DNA from 3 places in the Paenibacillus sp. BC26 genome. Region 2 is predicted to be linked to each of the others. Evidence: a T-box and tRNA genes for the amino acid it is inferred to sense, from the RefSeq annotation. Region 2 holds a T-box; the other regions hold tRNA genes.
The links. A T-box is a leader RNA that pairs with one kind of tRNA and senses whether it is charged. The one in region 2 lies ahead of gltX (glutamate--tRNA ligase), so its partner is inferred to be a tRNA-Glu.
Positions count from the first base shown of each region.

Region 1 (7,100 bases), on a different contig from region 2:
AGAGCGGTACGAACTATTTTCAGTTGTATAAAGTCCGGTTGCTAGACAATTATTTAGCGAGTGGAAACGAAGTTGATTTTACGAAATTGTTTCATGAGTTGAAGGCTTTTCTATTAGAGGATTCGACGTTTCGGCTGCACAAGTTGGAATGCCTTCATGCGCTTCATGCCATTCTTGTATCGAACATCATGGCTTGCCAAATGACGGATGAGCTGGAGATGGCATTCGAGATAAATAAAAGGATTCACCTTAGCGGTGACGGATCTTGGGAAGAGCTGCAGCAATATAGGCAAATTGCATCTTCCATTTTCGAGTATAAGCGAACCATGGCAAGCGAGAATTCGCCGGAGTGGATCGATAAGGTGCATGCGTATATCGAGGCAAATTTGGCTGATGATCTGACACTTCCTATGCTGGCCTCGCAGGTGAACTTTAATCCTTCTTATTTTTCCCGATTCTATAAGCAGAAGACGGGGATTTCGCTATCTGATTACATCGCGGATATTCGTAATGCAACGGCGAAGGAATTGTTGAAGTGCAACAAAATTAAAATTCAAGATGTCGCCATGAAAGCCGGCTATCAATCGAGTATGGCGTTTATTCGGTTTTTCAAAAAGCAAAATGGGATGACACCTCAGGAGTTTAGAAGAAAGATGTCATCTGCCATTTTTGTTTCTGACGCGAACAATAAATAGTTTTAGGCTTCCAATCGAGCAAGCTCCTTGCGCACGATAGGTGCGACTTTCGTGCCAAGCAGCTCGATGGCGCGGAGTGTTTCTTTATGAGGCATCGTGCCGACGTTCACATGAAGGAAGAAACGCGTCACGCCTAAGTTCTTGCGCAGGAGAAGGATCTTCTCCGCGACATATTCGGGGTCGCCTACGTAGAGAGCGCCTCGCAGACTGCGAGCTGCATCGAAAGTGGCACGACTGTAAGGCTGAGTCCAGCCGCGTTCACGCCCTATAACGTTCATTTGGGCTTGAGTCGGGAGGAAGAAGGCATCAGCGGCTTGTTCCGTTGTATCGCTGACGAAGCCGTGAGAATGTGTCGCGATTTGCAGCTTGGCTGGATCATGGCCTGCTCGAACTGCCGCTTCCTTATAGAGATTAACTAATGGTGCGAAGCTCTCCGGCATGCCGCCGATAATCGCAAACGCAATGGGCAGTCCAAGCATCCCGGCTCTTACTGCGGATTCCGGATTGCCGCCGCTCGCGATCCAAACCGGAAGCGGATCTTGAACGGAGCGAGGATAGACGCCGAGATTTTGGAAAGCCGGTCGATGGCCGCCGCGCCAGCTTACTTTCTCGGAGGCGCGAATCGCTAACAGCAGCTCCAGCTTCTCTTCAAATAATTCATCATAGTCATGCAGATCATAACCGAATAACGGGAACGATTCGATAAACGAACCACGGCCGGCCATGATTTCAGCACGCCCGTTCGAAATGCCGTCCAGCGTTGAGAAGGCTTGATAGACACGTACAGGGTCATCCGAGGACAGAACGGTCACCGCGCTTGTGAGTCGGATGTGCTTCGTCATAGCTGCTGCGGCAGCGAGCACGATGGCAGGCGCAGAGCCGGCATAATCCGCGCGATGATGCTCTCCGACCCCATAGACATCAAGCCCAACCTGATCGGCGAGAACGATTTCTTCAACCGCGTGCCGCAATCGCTCCGCGTGGTTAACGGCTTTACCGGTCGTAAGATCATTGGTTGCTTCTAAGAACGTACTGATTCCGATTTCCATATTCGCTGTGGTAGTAGTGGTGGTCAATTTGTTTCTCCTCCTTTATTAGTACTAGTGTACTCAGATGTGCGAAAGAAAAACAAGCTAATATGGAATAGTTAGTAGGATTTTGGGGGAAGGTATCGGTGCGCAGGAAGCAAGATTATTTGGGTATAATTGTAAAATATATGAACTAAAATAAATCGCAAAATAATACTTGCTATTGCCGTATGGTTTAGATATAATAACACTTGTCGTTTGAAAAGCATGTCGAAAAACGACGATAATTAGGCCCGTTGGTCAAGTGGTTAAGACACCTCCCTTTCACGGAGGTAACAGGGGTTCGAGTCCCCTACGGGTCACCATTTAAGAGCCATTAGCTCAGTTGGTAGAGCACCTGACTTTTAATCAGGGTGTCGTAGGTTCGAGTCCTACATGGCTCACTTTTACCTCATTCGATATGGACAATCACATATCACTTCGCGGTCGTGGTGGAACGGCAGACACACCATCTTGAGGGGGTGGCGCTCACAAGGCGTGAGGGTTCAAATCCCTCCGACCGCATCCTAAGAGAAGCCTGAAATTCCTTGATTCATAAGGGATTTCAGGTTTTTTGCCGTTTCTGCTTCATCCGATTCTGATATGATGGATATGATTCCCTTTATTTAACAAGGAGGAGTTCTCGTTATGTCCATTAAAGCTGTCTTATTTGATTTTGACGGTACACTTGCAGACACATTGCCCTTATCGTTCAGTGCCTTTAAAGCCGTGTTTAAACAGCATGATCATAGAGAGGTTACCAACGATGAGCTGATATCCATGTTTGGTCCCACGGAAGAAGGCATTATTGCGGAGAACTTTACAGCCCAAGCCTCCGTTCTACAAGCTATTGAGGATTATTACGCGTTGTATGAGAAAGGGCATTATAATAATTTTCCCGATGAGCAGGAGCTGATAGATTTACTTCAACACTTGAAGGAGCAAGGCGTGAAGATCGGAGTGATTACCGGAAAAAGCAGACGGGCGTTTGTGATCTCTTCCGAGGCTTTACAATTACGACGGTTCTTTGATGTCACGATAACGGGCGACGACGTCGACAAACCGAAACCGGATCCCGAGGGTATTCATAAAGCGCTGCAGCAATTGGGTATAGATAATGCGAGTGCCATATTTGTTGGAGATAGTAATGCTGACATCCTCGCGGGGAAAGCCGCGGGGCTTCGAACATACGGAGTCCGTTGGTTATCCACTTATCAGAGTTCCGTATATGATCGCATACCGGATGGCGTCTTTAACCGTGTGGCTGAATTTTATGAGCTTCTTGAGACAAAACAGTAATTCAGGGCATAGGGAGAAGTGACGCGGGTAGAGGTCGCTTCTCCTTTTTTTGTAAATTCCGGCATGCGAGAATGCTGCCGATTATGGTATTATATAGTTGGTGATACGTTTCACCAACCGAATAAAAGTGAAATGAGAGTGGACAAACGTGAATAACTCAGTCGAAACGAGCAAATCTCTTTCCAAAATCTCATTAAGTGGTGGTGGCCTGCAGTTTACCTTTTTGAACAGCGGTGACCTGTACCAGGCTTCACACGGAGATGTACTTATCAATCAAGTTCTCTCGAATGCCATCGATGGATCGTTTAACAATGTGTTTCTACGATTATTCGCCGAAGACGGGACGATTACGGACGTTGTTCCACTGCTGGGCATTCGATCCCAAAGCCGCTTTGCATATTCAGAGCATGCTGCCGTCTGGGAGGGCTCGGCGAAAGGCGTTTCCTACAAGGTTGTTTTCCGGTTATCGGATCGCGGCATCTGGTTCTGGGATATTGCCTTAACCGGTGACGGTGTTCAGGCGGATCTTGTGTATGGACAAGATATCGGCATAGCCAATCGCGGCGCTGTTCGTTCCAATGAATCTTACGTGTCGCAATATATCGGTCATTCCGTGTTCGAGGATTCGAGCAAAGGTTATGTCATTTGCTCCAGACAGAACCAACCGCAGCAAGGGAAATTCCCGTATATACAGCAAGGGGCGCTGACAGGTGCGATTGGTTACGCCACGGATGGATTCCAGCTGTTCGGATTGTCGTACAAAGAAACCAACGAAGCGGCAGGTCTAAAGCAGCCATCATTAGCGAATGAAGTGTACCAATACGAGTTTGCTTATGCAGCGCTGCAAACGGAACGGATCCAATTGAAAGGTTCAGCTCGCGCCGTGTTCTATGGCTTGTATAAGGACAATCATGCCGATGCGGTTGCTGCGCTTGAATATGGTGACGAGATTGCGGAAGCTTGGGCATGGGCGGATTCAAAGTCGCCGTTGGAAGCTGTTCAAGCGGCGGAGAAGGTTTCGCTTCATTCGACGATTGGACAGCCGCTCATGTCGGCATCGCTGACCGAAGCCGAGATTGAGGAGCGTTACCCATCGCGCCAACAGGAAGAATGGGATGGAGAGACATTGCTGTCCTTCTTTACGCCTACGCATGAGCATGTTGTCCTTAAGGAAAAGGAGCTTCGCGTAGAGCGCCCGCATGGCCATATTATGATGACCGGCAATAACGATCGGATGAACGAGCAGGTTCTGGCAACAACCTCATTCATGTACGGGATCTTCAATTCGCATATCGTAGTCGGCAATACGTCGTTTAACAAAATGATGTCCAATGCCCGCAACGCGCTTAATATGATGAAGACATCCGGTCAACGCATCTATGTCGAGCTCGAAGGAAGCTATCGCCTGCTGACATTGCCATCCGTCTTCGAAATCGGCTTCAACTATGCCAAGTGGGTCTATAAATTGCCGCACGATCAAATCGTTGTGACGAGCTTCACGACGCTCGATACGCCTGAGGTTCAGCTGCAGGTCGTTTCCGAGAACGGCAAGTCGTATCGGTATTTGGTGACGAATCAGGTAACGATGGATAATAACGAATACGAAGTGCCGTTCCAGCTGGAGCAGGAAGGCGAAGTCCTTACATTCCGTGCGGATGATCGTTCCTACAGCCGCTCCGTTTATCCGGATTTATGCTACCGGATGAAGCTCGCGGGTGCCTCCATGAACATCGGTGACGAGCGGCTATTGGCTGAGCATGTTCAGCCCGGCGATGCTTCATTGGTTGTTTTGCGTGTTGATGCAGCCGCGAATTGGAGCTTAACGATTCAAGGACTTCTGAACGGGGAAGAGCAGCCGTTTGTTACTCGCAATGCGGAAGAAGAAGCCGCTCGTTACCGTGACTTCTACGATAAGGTCATGAATGGCTTTGACCTTTCCTTAGTAGATGGAACCGTATCGGACGAGCTGGAGAAGGTGAACACGCTCGCTTGGTGGTATACGCACAACATGCTCGTTCATTTCTCAACACCGCATGGTCTTGAGCAATATGGCGGAGCTGCTTGGGGCTCGCGCGACGTATGTCAGGGGCCGGTTGAATATTTCATGGCCACGCAGAAGTATGACGTCGTTCGGACGGTTCTTCAGACGGTGTTCTCCCATCAATACGAGGATACCGGTAACTGGCCGCAGTGGTTTATGTACGACAAGTACAGCAAAGTGCAATCGGAAGAGAGCCATGGCGACATTATTGTTTGGCCGCTGAAGGTCATCGGCGATTATTTGAACGTGACCAAAGATTACAGCATTCTTGAAGAGCAGCTTCCGTATACGAACCGGCATACCTTTGCCTTTACGGAGCAGACGGATTCGCTGCTTGGGCATGTGCTCAAAGAAATCGAATATATTAAAGGGCACTTCCTGCATGGCACGAGCTTGTCTTCCTATGGCGACGGCGATTGGGATGACACCCTGCAGCCCGCTAATGCACAGCTGAAGAAGTATCTGGTCAGCAGCTGGACCGTATCGCTGACTTATCAGGTGATGAAGCAGTTAGCTGCGGCGCTTGCCGATTACAATAAGGAGCTGTCAGACGAGCTCAGCTTACTGGCTGCAGGCATACAAGCCGACTTCAACCAATATATGCTGCCAACCGGCACGATTCCCGGCTTCTTATATATGGAGAATCCGGAACAGGTGAAGCTGATGATTCACCCGGATGAGAGCGAGACGGGCATCCAGTACCGGCTGCTGCCGATGACCAGAAGCATGATCGGCGAGCTGCTCACCAAAGAACAAGCCTATGCCCATTACGATATTATTAAAGAAAAGCTGTATTTCCCGGATGGCGTCCGGCTTATGAACAAACCTGCTGCCTATAACGGCGGCGTAAGTACCCGCTTCAAGCGTGCGGAGCAAGCATCTAACTTCGGACGGGAAATCGGATTGCAATATGTTCATGCGCATATCCGGTTTGTAGAAGCCATGGCGAAGCTTGGATTCCGGGATGAAGCCTGGAAAGGACTGCAGGTGATCAATCCGGTTGGTCTGCGTGACGTAGTGCCAAATGCGGAAATTCGTCAAAGCAACGCCTACTTCAGCAGCTCCGACGGCAAATTTAATGACCGTTACGAGGCGCAGGAGCGGTTCGAGGAGTTAAGACAAGGTAAAGTTCAAGTGAAGGGTGGATGGAGAGTATATTCCAGCGGCCCGGGAATCTACATGAACCAGCTCATCTCGAACTGTCTGGGCATTCGCCAAGAGGGCGGAGATCTCGTCATCGACCCTGTGCTTCCGAACCATCTGAACGGACTGCGGTTCGAATTCCGCTTGATGGATCAGCCGATCCGGTTCGTCTATCACCTGGATGGTGGTGGCGCTGAACGCCGGGTAACGCTTAACGGAGCAGAGGTTTCGCTGCAACCGACTGCGAATCGTTACCGTCAGGGCGGCGTCCGGGTTAACCGCGAAACGCTTCTAGCCGGATTGCGTTCCGAACAGAATGTAATTGAAATTTATATGTAATACACAAAGCGAATCGATATGCTATCGATTCGCTTTTTTTTATGCCATATCGGGACATTTTATTGTATGAATATAGTAGAATTATCCTAAAAATTGTGATATATATGATAGTGAGGTAGTTCTAATGGAATAGTGTGGAAGACCTACCATAATAGTTATGATGCGAGGGATCCGTAATGAAGGAGCATTCGCGCAGCGGCAGCAAGATCTTTATTCAGCAGGATGCTGCATCAACAGTCATAAATGAAGCACTAATTGATTATTATCTGGATACCCGCAATTTTCAAGCGATAGCGAAGCTGCAGGAGCGTAAGTCCCAAGCTTGCAGCACCTGTTGGATTAGAGCTAAGGTGTGCTCGGATGGCACGTATTATATCCCTGAGCAGGTGATGGAGCAGATTCAGTGCAAGATCAACGAAACAGCGGCATCCGGCACGGTTTACATTGCAGATCCGATTTATTTCATCGAGCAGATGAAGGATCAGCTTGTAGCGGAGTACCTGGCTAGTGAAGGAA
Region 1 covers NZ_FPAD01000002.1:317,511-324,610, reverse strand. Annotated here, with positions in the region: gene BM412_RS17860 (response regulator transcription factor) at 1-695, shown strand, start outside; gene BM412_RS17855 (LLM class flavin-dependent oxidoreductase) at 698-1,744, opposite strand; tRNA gene BM412_RS17850 (tRNA-Glu) at 2,014-2,088, shown strand; tRNA gene BM412_RS17845 (tRNA-Lys) at 2,094-2,166, shown strand; tRNA gene BM412_RS17840 (tRNA-Leu) at 2,206-2,287, shown strand; gene BM412_RS17835 (HAD family hydrolase) at 2,411-3,061, shown strand; gene BM412_RS17830 (GH36-type glycosyl hydrolase domain-containing protein) at 3,210-6,584, shown strand; gene BM412_RS17825 (hypothetical protein) at 6,761-7,100, shown strand, end outside.
Region 1: it has a tRNA-Glu gene. The T-box ahead of gltX (glutamate--tRNA ligase) is inferred to sense a tRNA for this amino acid. The anticodon was not compared.

Region 2 (7,100 bases):
AACATCTTCGACTAACAGAGGTAGCGATAATATAGAAACAACTAATTTATTGTGCTTATCCAGTTGAATGGAGGGTCTGCCATGGGCATTAGGAATTATCTGATTGAGGGCGTTTCCGGCGCCGGCAAAACTACGGTCTGCAACGAATTGCAGCGGCGCGGCTACCATGCCATTCATGGTGACCGTGAATTGGCTTATCAAGGCGACCCGGAAACTGGTACCCCGACGGATGGCTTTAAACCCGAACACCACATTTGGCATGTAGAGAAAGTAAAAGCTTTGGTCGCCAATCAAGATGAGGCGGTAACATTTTTCTGCGGTGGTTCGCGGAATTTCTCCAAATTCATTGATCTATTCGACAGTGTGTATGTCCTTGAGGTCGACCTGGAAACCTGTCTCCGGCGGATTGATGAGCGAGTGGCACTGGACCCAACTGACTGGGGTGGCAGACCAGAGGAACGGGAAATCATTCGGCGCTTGCATCAAACGAAAGAAGGCGTTCCCCAAAACGGGATTCCAATCGACGCCACCGCACCGATCGCGCACGTCGTTGACGAAATCCTCCATCAAATCGAAGCAAATGAACGCCGATGCCAGTAACTTACGGGCGCTCAAGGATAGGCCAATACATCAGTGCACCTGGATGCGAATAGGACCATCCACTGCGTTAACGGAGAACGATAGCTGAACGAACAAGGAGCAGTTTGCCAGCGGCAGCTGCTCTTTGTTTTATTTAAGTAACGGTCAGTTTAGCTTGAAAACAGGACGAAGTCCTCTGTAGCATTCTATTTCTAATTGGTAGAATTGGTATAATAAAGGGGATGAGATCCATAATGAAAATGGAATTTACTCGTGCATTTGTGAGATCATTTGGCTCGGTTTCATGAAGGGACTTCTTCCTGTATGTTAGATAACAGATCCGTGGTTATCGATCAGAGTGGGAATGAAATATTAAATCTCCCATTTCGGCATTTAAGCAATTTTTACGAGGATCGAGCCGAAGTCGTCAATAAAGACAATAAGCGGGGTTTTATAGATAAGTCAGGTCAGGTTGTCATAACGGCAATCTACGATGATACAAAAGGATTTAGTGAAGGTCTGGCACCTGTGCTGGTAAACAATAGCTATTACTTTACGGCTAGCCAGCGTTCGTATATTTGAAGAGTCCGATTACTTGTAAGTTCACACAGGAGGGTAAAGCCGAAATGAGAAGAAGGATTCGCATCCATGTTGTAGCACTGTTCATCTTCGCATGTAGTTTGGTTGTAAATAGTCTCGTCGCTGCTGAGCCGGCGGAAGAGAATAAGCTCGTTCCCGAAGAAGGTGCGTACGCTTTTTTTATTTTGGAAATCGGTGGCTCAAAGATGATATTCAATGGGAAGCAGGAAGAGATAGATCCTGGATACAAGACGTCTCCGGTGCTGATGAATGGAAAGACTTTAATCCCGATGAGAGCTATTATTGAAAAGCTTGGCGGCTCCTTGAGTTGGGATGCATCGCAGAAGAAGATCGACATCACCTACAACAGCAAACGGATCACTTTGCAAATCGGCAGCAAAACTGCCGTTGTCGGAGATAGCAAGGTGCAGCTTGATCTAGAGGCGCTTGTTCGGAAGGACCGGGTCATGATTCCGCTGCGGTTTGTCGCCGAGAATCTAGGTTGCAACGTCTACTGGCATGGCAACAACACAATCACGATTAGCACGAATGCGTTGAAGGACACGTACTCCGCTGATCGCTTTAGCGCAGATGATTTGTCCATCTACGATGCGATCCTGAAAAAACAAATCCGCCTCGGCATGACGAAAGACGAGATCGATGCGATTTACGGATTTAAACCCGAGGATCCTTTCATGGGGAGATATGAATATGAGGGACTACAAGTGTTTTATCGGGATGGCGTGGCTGCCGGATTGCTGGTGAGTTCGGGCGAAAACTTAACGACGAGATTCTCGACGGTCCGCAATGTCACGTTCTTCAGCCCGAAGAGCTACGTCCAGAAGAAATACGGACCGAGTCTTGAGGAGGTAGAGGACGTTCCAGACGGCGAACGCTATGGCACCTATCTATTTCGGAAAGAGGGCAGCGGCGCAGAAAGCACATTAGTGAAGCTGGAAGCTTCCCCTCCGTTCACGGCGCCGAAGGACAATTTGTATTATGTGTCGTTTCTGTATGATGAGAGTAAGGACAGGAAGGTTACGTTCATGCTGATCGGTGATTATGAATTCGGGATGCTGGGGAAGTAAAAGATTGATAAACGGCTCGCTTTTGTTGGGAAAATCCAGAAGATTGAACTAACGGGACACGATAGCACAATAATTAACAGGTTGCCGCTGGATTGGCTGCCTGTTCCGCTAACGGGAAATATAATAGAATTGGGAGACCAAAAAAGGAAAGTGCCATTTTTGGACGATTTAGATAAGTGTGTATACGAAATTCTCGAATAAGACGTTAGCACGATTTACTGAAAGGATGATAAAAATTAAAACCGTATTTGATTTTAAATTCAAGTATCATGAATCTGATATCAAACAAGCATTAAGGGAGAATTTTATAAGTAATAAAAGACTGGTAATTGATTTATTGATCTCATTACTCTTAATTTCAATCTCTCTATATCTAATAATTAGTTATAAAACTACTGTTTATTATTCTTTTTTGTTGTTTATTGGGGTTCTATTTATTGTTATTATTTTTCTCAGAATGGTCATTATTCCTGGAATCATATATCGTAGAACTCCCAAGTATCATCAAGAGTATTATTTGGAGTTTAATGAAGATAAAATTTTATTTGTTTTAGGAAACAATCGGTCTGAATTCGAATGGAGCTATTATATTGATATTAGAGAAACAAATGGGTTTATTTACTTATATTATGCGAAGAAAGCATATTCTATTATCCCGAAGAGAATATTTGTGGATAAGAAAACAGAGGTGGAATTTGTACAGTTCGTCAAAAAGAAATTAAATAAATAAATAAATATTTTGGCATTAGTCAAGATGTTAGTAACCTCAGCTAACACAGCATCACTGTGGCGGGAGGTTATGCCGACGCGGTTCAACTAACGGGAACGATACTTGAACGGTTGCCAAAACACTTCAAACTAATGCATTAATCTAGGCATGGCAACAATATGCTTTAAAAGTTATGAAGAGTGCTATAATTTCTATCTCCATAGAGAGGTGACTACACATGAACCAAAGACCGTCAGAAGAAGAATACGCCGGGGACTCCGGCGAGTATATCCGGTTGGTGCCGGAAGGCAACATCATCGACATTCTGCTCGCCCAGGAAAAGCAAATGACCGAGTTGCTAGCATCTTTGTCCGAAAGCCAGGGCTCGTATCGGTATGCGGAAGGGAAATGGACGCTGAAGGAAGTCGTGGGCCACATCGCAGACGGGGAACGCGTCATGACCTACCGCCTGCTCCGGTTCGCAAGAGGGGACCAGACGCCACTACCCGGATTCGACCAGGAATTATTCATGTCTCCTTTCGGAAGCTGGACAATCGTGCAATCGGCCGAAGACTATCGGGCGGTTAGGCAATCGACAATCACACTGTTGCGCGGGTTACCGGCGGAGGCGTGGTCCCGTAAGGGCACTGCCAACGACGTAAGCATTACGGCGCGCGCCCTCGCGTACGGCATCGCAGGACACGAACTTCATCACATGGGGGTCATCCGTAATCGTTACTTGAGATAGTCCCGGAAGATTGGGACGGGAGCTTGCGCGGACAACGCGGCTTCCGTCCTTACTTTATGACCCGCCCTTCCCGTCCAGTTTGGAACGTTCTCAACTGATATACATCGTTAAGCTAACGGGCACGATAGTTTAACTAAGAGGTTGCAAGTGGTACATTTATTACTCATAAAGAGAACTCTCCAGACTTGGAGGGTTCTTACTCCCGATACTTATTTTCGCGGCAGGATTCAAAAATACTCTCCGATCCTGCCAATAAGAGGACCGGAGGATCGCCTTACGCAGGTTTTATTGCGTTACGATAGCATTCAGCATCAGATAGGCGTGAGTCTCGAATCCGTCGCTCGCTTCGCCTTGCGGCTTGTTGACTTTGAACGCATAAGTACTACCTCCGATGTCTTTGACGATATATTGCTTGGTCAGGTCGCTGGCGCCGGATTTCAGCACAAGCAGGGCATCCTGCATCAACGGATGAATTTCGTTATCCTGGAGCTCGTGAACCTCGCCAAGTTCCGACAGTACGGCTTCCGCTACCGTTTTTAATTCATCCAAATTATAGTCCGCCGGCAGTTTCTCAATTTCAACATTGTAATTTTCGTCGAAATCCATCATCAGCTTGTCGTTGGTCGCATCAAAGTTGAATATATCGAATACATACAGGGAATATCCATTGCCTTCGGCAAGCACCGCCGTCTTTTCTTCCTTCATGCCTTCCAGTTCCAGTTCGAATGTTTTTTCGGCAGGCGTCCCCCCCGACCCGGACACCGGGTCCGCCGCCGTATCTCTCGTCGGTTGGGCGGTTCCGGTCACGACTGGCGCTTCATCGTTTCCCGAGTTCGCGGCTTTGTTCTCCGAGCATGCGGCAAGCGCCAGTACCATTGAAGCGAGAACGGGGTCCCAACAGATCAGCGAGAGCAATAAGTATCACCATTGATTTTTATGCTGAATACGATAGTGATAAATCACATTGTATGAGGGATATCATGGAACTACTTCGAAAGTATATTGTCGCGAATCTGTTGATAGTTATGCTGTGTACCCTTTTATGGACGGCGGATGGTACTATTCGCCCTTCGCTAGGCTCAGTACCGTTCTTCTTTGCAATCGTCTATTTGCTGAATAGGTCGAAGTTTGAAAAGGCGCTATTTGGGTGGGATAAGTCTTAGAGAAGCCAGCGAATCGAGTATTCCCATTCTTGCATAAAGTTGTTTCGGGCGTACCTCGCCTTGACGTTGAATCAGCCTTATGCTACCTTACTTGATAACCAAATATATTCGAGAAAAGCGATTGATGAGGAAGAGTAAACAAGTCTTCGAATTGCAGAGAGCCCTGTATGGTGGTGGAAGAGGGCATTTGAGCTTGATGAAAGAAGCCTCGGAGCATCAGACTGAAAGAGGGAGTAAGTCTGGCGGGTCTTCCCGTTATAGGAGAGATGTCGCAGTTAAATGCTGCATCTATGAGTGGGTCCATTGACCCAATCAAGGTGGTACCACGGAAGCGATGCCTTTCGTCCTTGCTTAATGAGGATGAAGGGCTTTTTTTATTGTCTGACAGTTTAATGTTTGAAATCCCGAAGAGAAAGAAGGAGCGATTATGAATCAAACCGAGCTTGCCCAGCGTTTATTTCCAGCTATTGAGAAACTGCCGGAGGACGTTCTGGCCAGTTACCCCGCGCGACGACTGAAAGCAGGAGCCAAGGTTACACGGTTCGGGCCTAGCCCGACCGGATTTCTTACGATTGGCGGCATCTTTGCCACGCTCATTTCTGAAAGGCTTGCGCATCAGAGCGGCGGCGTCTTCTACTTGCGGATTGAGGATACCGATAGGAAGCGGGAAGTGGAGGGGAGCATTGGCGATATTCTTCATTCGCTAAGTTATTGCGGTATTTATCCGGATGAAGGTCCGACAGCGGATGGCGATGAGGCAGGGGAATACGGCCCCTATAAGCAAACCGAACGAGCGAGCCTTTACCATGTCTTTATTAAGAATCTAATTGCGCAAGGATTAGCCTATCCTTGCTTCTGCAATACGGATGAGCTGCAGCAAATTCGCGATAAACAGCAAGCTGCCAAGCTCAACACAGGCTATTATGGCGAATGGGCCATTCATCGCAATCTGACGTTGGAGCAGATTGAAGCGGAGCTGGCGACTGGAAAGCCGTATGTCGTCCGGTTGAAATCGCCGGGATTGCCGGATCGAAGAATCAAGTACATGGATCTGATCAAAGGCGAAATTGAAATGCCAGAGAATGAACAGGACATCGTCATCATGAAGTCCGATGGTATTCCGACCTACCATTTCGCGCATGCAGTGGACGATTGGTTGATGGGTACGACACATGTGATTCGAGGTGATGAATGGCTTGCTTCAGTTCCGATTCACCTGCAGCTATTCGACATGCTTGGCTTCCGCAGACCGGAATACGGACACCTGGCTCCGCTGATGAAGATGGACGGTGCCTCAAAGCGCAAATTCAGCAAACGTAAAGATCGCGATGCAGCTGCGAGCTATTACGAGCAGAAAGGTTATCCGGGGATTTCAATTACGGAATACTTAATGACGCTCATTAATTCCAATTATGAGGAGTGGCGGGTGAGCCAGCCGGAAGCGCCATACTCAGAATTCATAATCGCCATGAACAAGATGAACGTGAGCGGCGCGTTATTCGATATGGATAAGCTCATGGACATCAGCAAGGGCATTATAGCCCGGCTAAGTGCAGATGAAGTATTCGAGCACACAGCAGCATGGGCGGCGGCGCATGATACGGAGTTGGAAGCAACGCTTCTTGCCAATCGTGAATATGCGACGGCGATCTTCCAAATTGGCCGCGCGGTGGAGAAGCCGCGGAAAGATATTGCCAAGTGGTCGGACGTGAAAGACTTGTACGCGTACTTCTTCGACGAATCGTTCAGTAAGTCGATAGCAGCGGGCTACGACGCGCTGCCTGCCTCAATGCCATTGGAACTAGCGAAGCAGGTCGTTAGTGAATACGCGCAAACACTTGATTTGCAGGATGACCGGGACAGCTGGTTTGGCAAAGTGAAGGCAATAGGCGAGCAACTCGGATTCGCCAAGGATGCCAAAACGTACAAGAAGAATCCGGAACAGTATCCAGGGCATGTCGGTGACGTGGCGATGATTCTTAGAGTCGCTTTGACGGGCAGAACAATGACGCCGGATTTGTACGATATGATGCATGTTATGGGAGACGCTCGAGTGCGTGCCAGGCTGAACCAGTTTATCGGTTTGGGCTGAGCGTTTTTTCTCATCCTTGGAAGATAGTGAAAACCTCGCTGTTTAGTGAGAGGTAGCAGCGTATCATCGAGTTGCAAGTGTCCGAATAATATTTATTCTTTTACGGTTTTTTGACATATCATGTCAGCCGATTAAGCCTTTA
Region 2 covers NZ_FPAD01000001.1:2,696,956-2,704,055, reverse strand. Annotated here, with positions in the region: gene BM412_RS11805 (AAA family ATPase) at 82-600, shown strand; gene BM412_RS32895 (WG repeat-containing protein) at 904-1,161, shown strand; gene BM412_RS11795 (copper amine oxidase N-terminal domain-containing protein) at 1,206-2,246, shown strand; gene BM412_RS32890 (YcxB family protein) at 2,473-2,976, shown strand; gene BM412_RS11785 (DinB family protein) at 3,194-3,703, shown strand; gene BM412_RS11780 (hypothetical protein) at 3,989-4,618, opposite strand; T-box leader at 4,978-5,218, shown strand; gene gltX (glutamate--tRNA ligase) at 5,294-6,958, shown strand.

Region 3 (7,100 bases), on a different contig from region 2:
AGATTTCATCTGAACTCCGCCATCTTTCGTAAAATGCTTCTTCGTTTCTTCGCTGGCATATTTATCGAATACTTCAGTCAAATCCATAATCATATCGGCGTCAATCAATTGCTGCAGTTGAACCTGGCCATTAACAGAGAAGAAGTCGGGAATGTCATTGGATGCAATCATCATGTTAAGCTTTTGTTCAGCCTGTTTCGAATCTGCAACCCACACATTTTTAATACGAATACCCAAATCATTCTCGTAGGCGTCGTAAACGGCGTTTTTGTCCATCGACTCGCCCGGGTCCCATTTAATATCGGATGGATTACTGCGAACTGTCGTCAACTCGACTACTTTTTTATCTGAACTGGCAGTTGACGTTGAGTTAGACGCGCTTTTTGTTGTTTCTTCCGTGTTACCGGAACTGCAAGCATTTGAAAGCACAAGCGCACATGCGACAAAACCAAAAGCCGTTGTTCTTTTCCACATCTTCATTGTGTGTGTCCCCCTAAATGATTCTCTACATTAATCCGACTTCATTAATTATGATAGAGCTAAGGGCAATGAAATTCTATCTACCCGTTTTTACTTTGTATACGATTATTTACTTGTTTCCCTATAACCAATGGATATATCCTTACGAACGGAAGACGCAGCCATAATTTGTTTGCCGAATTCAGCAATCTCGATGGATCTCCCTTTGTTTAAGCGTGATTCCTCGGCCGCAAACGCCATCAAGTGACTGCGTACCGAAGCCGCTGCGGAGGTCAAGCTTTCCCCGCCTGTATACGTGCGGACTTCGCTAATGAAGCTGCTCATAACCCCTGCATCCCCGCCGCCGTGGCCGCTGCTTGGCACATGAATCGAAATTTCATTCTTCTCTTTCGTTACGAAATCGTGCACGACGATTTTATCGTCATGGCCGCTGATTTGACCCTTCGTGCCCATGATTTGTATGATCCGTTCCTGCTCCATTGTGAATCCACACATGCTGAAGGTAGCCGTGGCACCGTTCGCGAACTCCATATTTACAACCTGATGGTCCACCACATTATTATCAGCTTTATACACGCACCGCCCGTATGGGGATGTTTGCAGCCCTTTTACGATCGCTTCTCTGCTGGCATCCTGCGTGAAATGCCAAGCCCAGCCCTTGCCATCGCCTAGATAGAATCTCGGCGCCGAATAAGGGCACTGCGCTTCCACTGCGCATCCGTCTAAACAACGATCCGCAGAGCCTTCCGGCGCGTTGCCGGAATGAAAATGCATCAACGAGCCAAACGAGCTGACGCGAACGCATGGCTGGTCCATCAGCCAGGATAATATGTCCATGTCATGGCAGGATTTCGATAGAATCATCGGACTTGACGTATCGGAGTTGTTCCAGTTGCCGCGAACGAAACTGTGTGCAATATGCCAATAGCCGACATTTTCGTTCAGCTGAATGGATACCACCTCGCCAATTCGTCCTTCGTCAATAATCCGTTTAACCGTTGACCAGAAGGGAGTATAACGCAGCACGTGACATATCGTCAGCAAACGGTTATTTTCCTTTGCAGCCTGCTCCATTTCGATGCATTCTCGCGGGTCCGGCGACATCGGTTTCTCGAGCAGAACATGATAGCCCTTATTGAGAGACTGAATCGTCGGCTCGTGGTGCATACGATCCTGTGTACAAATCATCATAATATCCGCTAGTTGCGGCTGCTCGAGCACTTCTTCCCAAGAAGCAAAGCATTGTTCTGCGGGTATATGATGTTCTTGCGCAAACTTCTCGCGTCTTTCTTTATCCGGCTCGGCTACTGCGACAAACTTCAATTCATGCGGGTAATCGAGCGCATAAGGCGCATAGCTTCGAGCACCCCGGGATCCTGCTCCAAGAAGTACAGCTGTCAATGGTTTCATGATCTTTCCTTCTCTCTACGTTTACTCTAAAGATACCGGTTGCCCATTCGCTGCTGATTTGTACCCAGTTAAGGCAACTATCGTTGAACGCAAGCCATCTTCGCCTGTAATGGGCACCTGTTCGCCATTCAGCAAGGCATGGACAAAGGATTCTACTAAGAGATCATCCATGGAGTCTCCCCAATAGGTCCATTCACCTTTGCCGGTTTCTTCCCTATACAGATCATTTTTTTGCGCAAAACCATCGATCGAAAGCGTCCCCTTTGTCCCAATGACCGTCATGGTGACATCTCCCCACGTAGGGAAGGCGGAGTTCCGTGACCAGCTTGTATCCAAGACGCCTACAGCCCCATTTGCGAATTTGACATGGATCATTCCGGCATCGTCAATATCGATCTTTTCGTGAAATAACGTGGCAGCATAGGCGTATACTTCTTTCACTTCAGACTGGGTAAACCAATTCATTAAGTCCATGACGTGAACGGTATGATCTAATAAAGCTCCGCCGCCGGCAAGCTCTTTTTGAAGGAACCAGCCTGAAGGAAGTGAACCGCGATTAGTTCCCTTAATGGCTAAGATTTCGCCAATCTGGCCATGATCAATGGCTTCCTTTGCTTTAATAACAGCTGCCAAGTAGCGGCAGGGAAACGCCGTCATAAGCTGGACTCCGTTTTCTTTACACGCAGCAATCATAGCTTCCATCTCTGTAACGGAGAGGCCAAGAGGCTTTTCACAAAGCACATGCTTACCGGATCTCGCTGCTGCTATGGTGATCTCTGCATGGCGGCTGTTTTCCGCACAGATCACAACCGCATCCACATCTGCGGCCAGCAAATCCTGATACTCCTCAAAATAAGGCAGTTCGTATTTGCCGATAACGTTCTCAACGCGGCTATAAAGCTCGTCCGCGATGCCAACGACTTCGACATTGGCCATTGCCCTAAGTGCATTCAAATACGAATGAGCATGGCCATGAGCAAAACTAATCATTCCGATTTTTAATCTCTTCATGGTGTTACCTCCCCTGGCGCCATGCTCCGTTGCAGATGGACACATTTGCCTGTTCGTACAGATTCCAGTGCAGCTTGGGTAATTTCTAACGCTTTATAGGCATCGTTCTCAGTTACGATTGGTTCCGTGCCTTCTCGTATGCATTGGATAAAATGGGCTAATTCCAAGTTATAAGGGCTAGTGAATCCAGGACTTTGAGGTACTTCCGCGAAACGTCGGTCTTCCGAGTCGGAAGGCGCTTTGCAAATTTGCAAGGAGCTGTTTTTCTGACTGTCGCTGCGAATAATGCCTTTGCTTCCGGCGATTTCTACAGCTGTTTGGAAAGGACCCTGATAGCCCCAGAAAGCTTCCAGATTCGCAACGGCTCCGCTTTCAAACAGCAGCGTAACCAATGCGTAATCAATGTCATCCGCACGTTGGTTTAATCCATAGACAGACTTGACTTCGCCCATCGCAGAGCGGAAGAAATCAATATCGTGAATCATGAGATCGGTAATAACGCCGCCACTTTTATCATCATCAAAGAACCAACGTCCGGGGTGAGAGCCAATGCGTTTGGCATGGACTACACCAATACGCCCTAGTTTCCCATCATCGATCACTTGCTTCATTTGAACGTATTCAGGGAAAAATCGCACAACATGTCCGACAAATAGCCGAACGCCATGTTGTTCACAACTGCGGATCATCTCTGCCGCATCTTCTAGATGTAACGCAAGCGGTTTTTCACAGATCACATGCTTGCCGGCAGCGGCTGCTTTCAATGTAAATTCTTTATGTAGATAGCTAGGTAATGTCACACTGAGAATATCGAATTCTATTTCTCGCAGCATGACGTCAAATGAGGCAAAAGCCGTTGCTCCCGTCTTATTGGATAGTTCTTGCGCTAAACTGAAATCGATATCGCAGACGCCTACCAGCTTTACATCCGGGATATTCATGTAACCGCGGGCGTGCACATTTCCGAGCCCCCCGCAACCGACAATGGCTGCTTTCATCCTGCTCCACTCCTTAATTTCATCTTTCATAACGACTAACTACGCTATATGATATACATATTGTCGCTTAGCCGAAATGCGGGCATTTATGCTTTTTATATCCAAATTCGTGCTTACTGAAAGTGTGGTGTCGAGGTATCATGCGTATTTTCAAAGAACCGATCCCTTATCAAAACCCTTCACTCTGCATGAAAGTGTGGAGATTTACGGACTCAAGTAAAGAGCCGACGCGCTCAAATACCTGGCATTATCACAATGAGGTTGAGTTCATATTAGTCGAGAAGGGAACCCACGAAATTCAAACACCGAATCATACCTACACGCTTAATGCCGGAGATGTGATGGTGATTGGATCTTCTCAACTGCACACGGGAAGAAAGCTCAGTGACAACGATCTCAGTTACATTGTGCTTCACATTGACTTCCGGCCCTTTTTCGATCCGGCCATGATGATGTACTATCGGCATTTCCTGGAGATCCTTCATCCCCTAGAGAAACTGAATTACATTTTCCAGGAAAACGAAAGTGTGCGAAAAGACATTGCGAGGATGATCTCTGAAACACATGCAGAGGTTATGGATAAAAAGAAGGGCTACGAAATCGCGGTTAGTATGCATATCAAGTATTTGTTGTTGATGCTGCTTCGCTATGATACGCGTGAGCTGTTAACGTCACACTCGCATGTGGATGCGGATGTAGACGTGATTCGATCACTCGTCACCTATGTGGATGAACATTTGACAGAGAAAATAGACATGGGAGCGGCAAGTCAACTTGCTGGCATGAGCTACTCCTATTTTTCGAAGTATTTTAAAAAGAAGATGGGATCGTCCTTTACGGATTATGTGAATCAAAAACGAATTTCTAAAGCGGAACGACTGCTCGTTACCGAAAACCGCAGTGTAAACGAAATTGCCGAGTCCGTAGGGATCGAAAATATGGCTCATTTCTATGAGCTGTTCAAGCGATTTAATGGATGTACGCCGAAGCAATATGTAAGCAAGATGAATGGGAGGATAAACTAGAGCTCTGCTAGCTGTTCACTAAACAGGCATACCGATCTATCTATAGCTACAACCTACAACAGCCCACACCATGAAAGCATGGTGTGGGCTGTTTGACGCTTAATGAAAGGTTTCCATCATTATTCCATCTGTTATAAAACAAAAAAACCCTTGAATATCAAGGGTTTCATGCTTATAAAACTGGGATGCGGTCGGAGGGATTTGAACCCTCACGCCTTGTGAGCGCCACCCCCTCAAGATGGTGTGTCTGCCGTTCCACCACGACCGCGAAGTGATATGTGATTGTCCATATCGAAATTAAAAATGGTGACCCGTAGGGGACTCGAACCCCTGTTACCTCCGTGAAAGGGAGGTGTCTTAACCACTTGACCAACGGGCCTCTTGTTGCTAACTCCTTCTCGCTGCTAACGAGATTGGAGAATTGAATGTCCACTAATAAGTGCGTTCCATTCAAAAGAAATGGCGGAGAGAGAGGGATTCGAACCCTCGCACCACTTACGCAGTCTAACCCCTTAGCAGAGGGTCCCCTTGAGCCACTTGGGTATCTCTCCAAAAGTAATGGCTCCCCGAACAGGACTCGAACCTGTGACAACTCGATTAACAGTCGAGTGCTCTACCAACTGAGCTATCAGGGAATAGTAATGAGTGACAAGAAATAATGTATCATGTCTTAGAATTGAAGTCAAGCTTATAAAGCAACAAAATTCCACGGCATTTTCCGCATGCATAGCGGCGCGGATCGGTCTTTCTTTTGCGCAAATACTCGGTCCCGCAGCTGCGACAAACGAGCTTAAATCGATAGGGTTCCTGCTTGCGTTTTACCCCTTCCGGCAGAGATTTGCAGAATCGCGTTCCGCCTACTTTCGCCAGCAGCTGCTTGAAATCCGCATCTCGATGCTGGTATCCGCGCTTCAATATATGCAAATGATAATGGCATAGCTCGTGCTTGATGATCTTCTCGGTTTCCTCTTCACCGTAATTGGTCAATTGATGAGGGCTGATCTCGATATTGTGCGACTTCGTAAAATAGCGTCCTCCCGTAGACTTCAATCTACCGTTAAAGGTCGCTTGGTGCCGAAACGGAATCCCGAAATACTGCAAGGAAACCCGTTCCACCCATTCCTGTAGCTGATTATCCTGCATCTGATGCGCTCCCTTGAATTTGTAACTCATAATACTTGAATTTTAAAGGACGAATACGCTACACTGTCAAGTAGTAAAGATTGAGGGGAGAAGCTGTCATGCCAGAAATGCGTTATATCATAATGAAAAACGGACAAGACATCTCGTTCGTGGAAATGCCTGCCTCGCATGCGTATCAATTAAGCGCGCTTAATTTGCGCCTGCATAAAGAAATCGACAAGCTCACCGCTTCCGAAGTGCCGGTACTGCCTTACGCGATTGCTGAATGTGCGGATGCAGAGCTTCATGACAAGTCCATTGTCATCCACTCCGGCCTTGACTACATGAATCAGCTGGAGAAGGATTTCTCATCCGTTCAAGAGAAATCGTATCCGCTTATCTCGCTGCTCACTGAAATTCGCGCTTTGCAGGCACAATTAGAGCAGTGGTACGAGGAAGAACTCGACATCTAAGCTTCGACTTCGCGTGTTTTTTGCAAAAACTTGAACATTCGCGCCAGTTGGACCTGCACGGACATTCGCCCACTTCCATACACTTATTAGTACAACAAGTGATGGCTGGAAGGAGGGCGAAGCTATGCCGCAATGGCTGTGCAATCAACTGATGCGCGCTTTTCTGAAGAAAGACCACAGGCAAATTCGTCTATTGAACGATTGCTGGTATTTCTACCGTACGAGTCAACGGCCTGATGAGGATTCCGCAAGCTTGTAAGCGATTTTGTAGAAAAAGGGTGCTATCTCTTTGCAGTGACGCTAATGTCGTGACTGCTCGAAGATAACACCCTTTTTGCCGTGCCGTTAATCCGGCTTGCGCATCGTCAGACTGACTCTGCCTTTCTTAAGGTCGACGCTAAGCACCCAAACCGTAACGGTGTCCCCGACGGATACGACATCCATCGGATGTTTCACGAATTTGTTGCTCAGCTGCGAAATATGGACGAGCCCGTCATTCTTAATGCCGATATCGACGAAAGCGCCAAAGTCGATCACGTTGCGGACCGTGCCGTGCAGTTCCATACCCGCCGTCAAATCCT
Region 3 covers NZ_FPAD01000002.1:330,504-337,603, forward strand. Annotated here, with positions in the region: gene BM412_RS17880 (extracellular solute-binding protein) at 1-480, opposite strand, end outside; gene BM412_RS17885 (Gfo/Idh/MocA family protein) at 586-1,890, opposite strand; gene BM412_RS17890 (Gfo/Idh/MocA family protein) at 1,912-2,901, opposite strand; gene BM412_RS17895 (Gfo/Idh/MocA family protein) at 2,898-3,929, opposite strand; gene BM412_RS17900 (helix-turn-helix domain-containing protein) at 4,088-4,924, shown strand; tRNA gene BM412_RS17905 (tRNA-Leu) at 5,111-5,192, opposite strand; tRNA gene BM412_RS17910 (tRNA-Glu) at 5,229-5,303, opposite strand; tRNA gene BM412_RS17915 (tRNA-Ser) at 5,385-5,475, opposite strand; tRNA gene BM412_RS17920 (tRNA-Asn) at 5,484-5,559, opposite strand; gene BM412_RS17925 (SprT family protein) at 5,588-6,067, opposite strand; gene BM412_RS17930 (hydrolase/acyltransferase) at 6,166-6,519, shown strand; gene cmpA (cortex morphogenetic protein CmpA) at 6,644-6,778, shown strand; gene BM412_RS17940 (Tex family protein) at 6,865-7,100, opposite strand, start outside.
Region 3: it has a tRNA-Glu gene. The T-box ahead of gltX (glutamate--tRNA ligase) is inferred to sense a tRNA for this amino acid. The anticodon was not compared.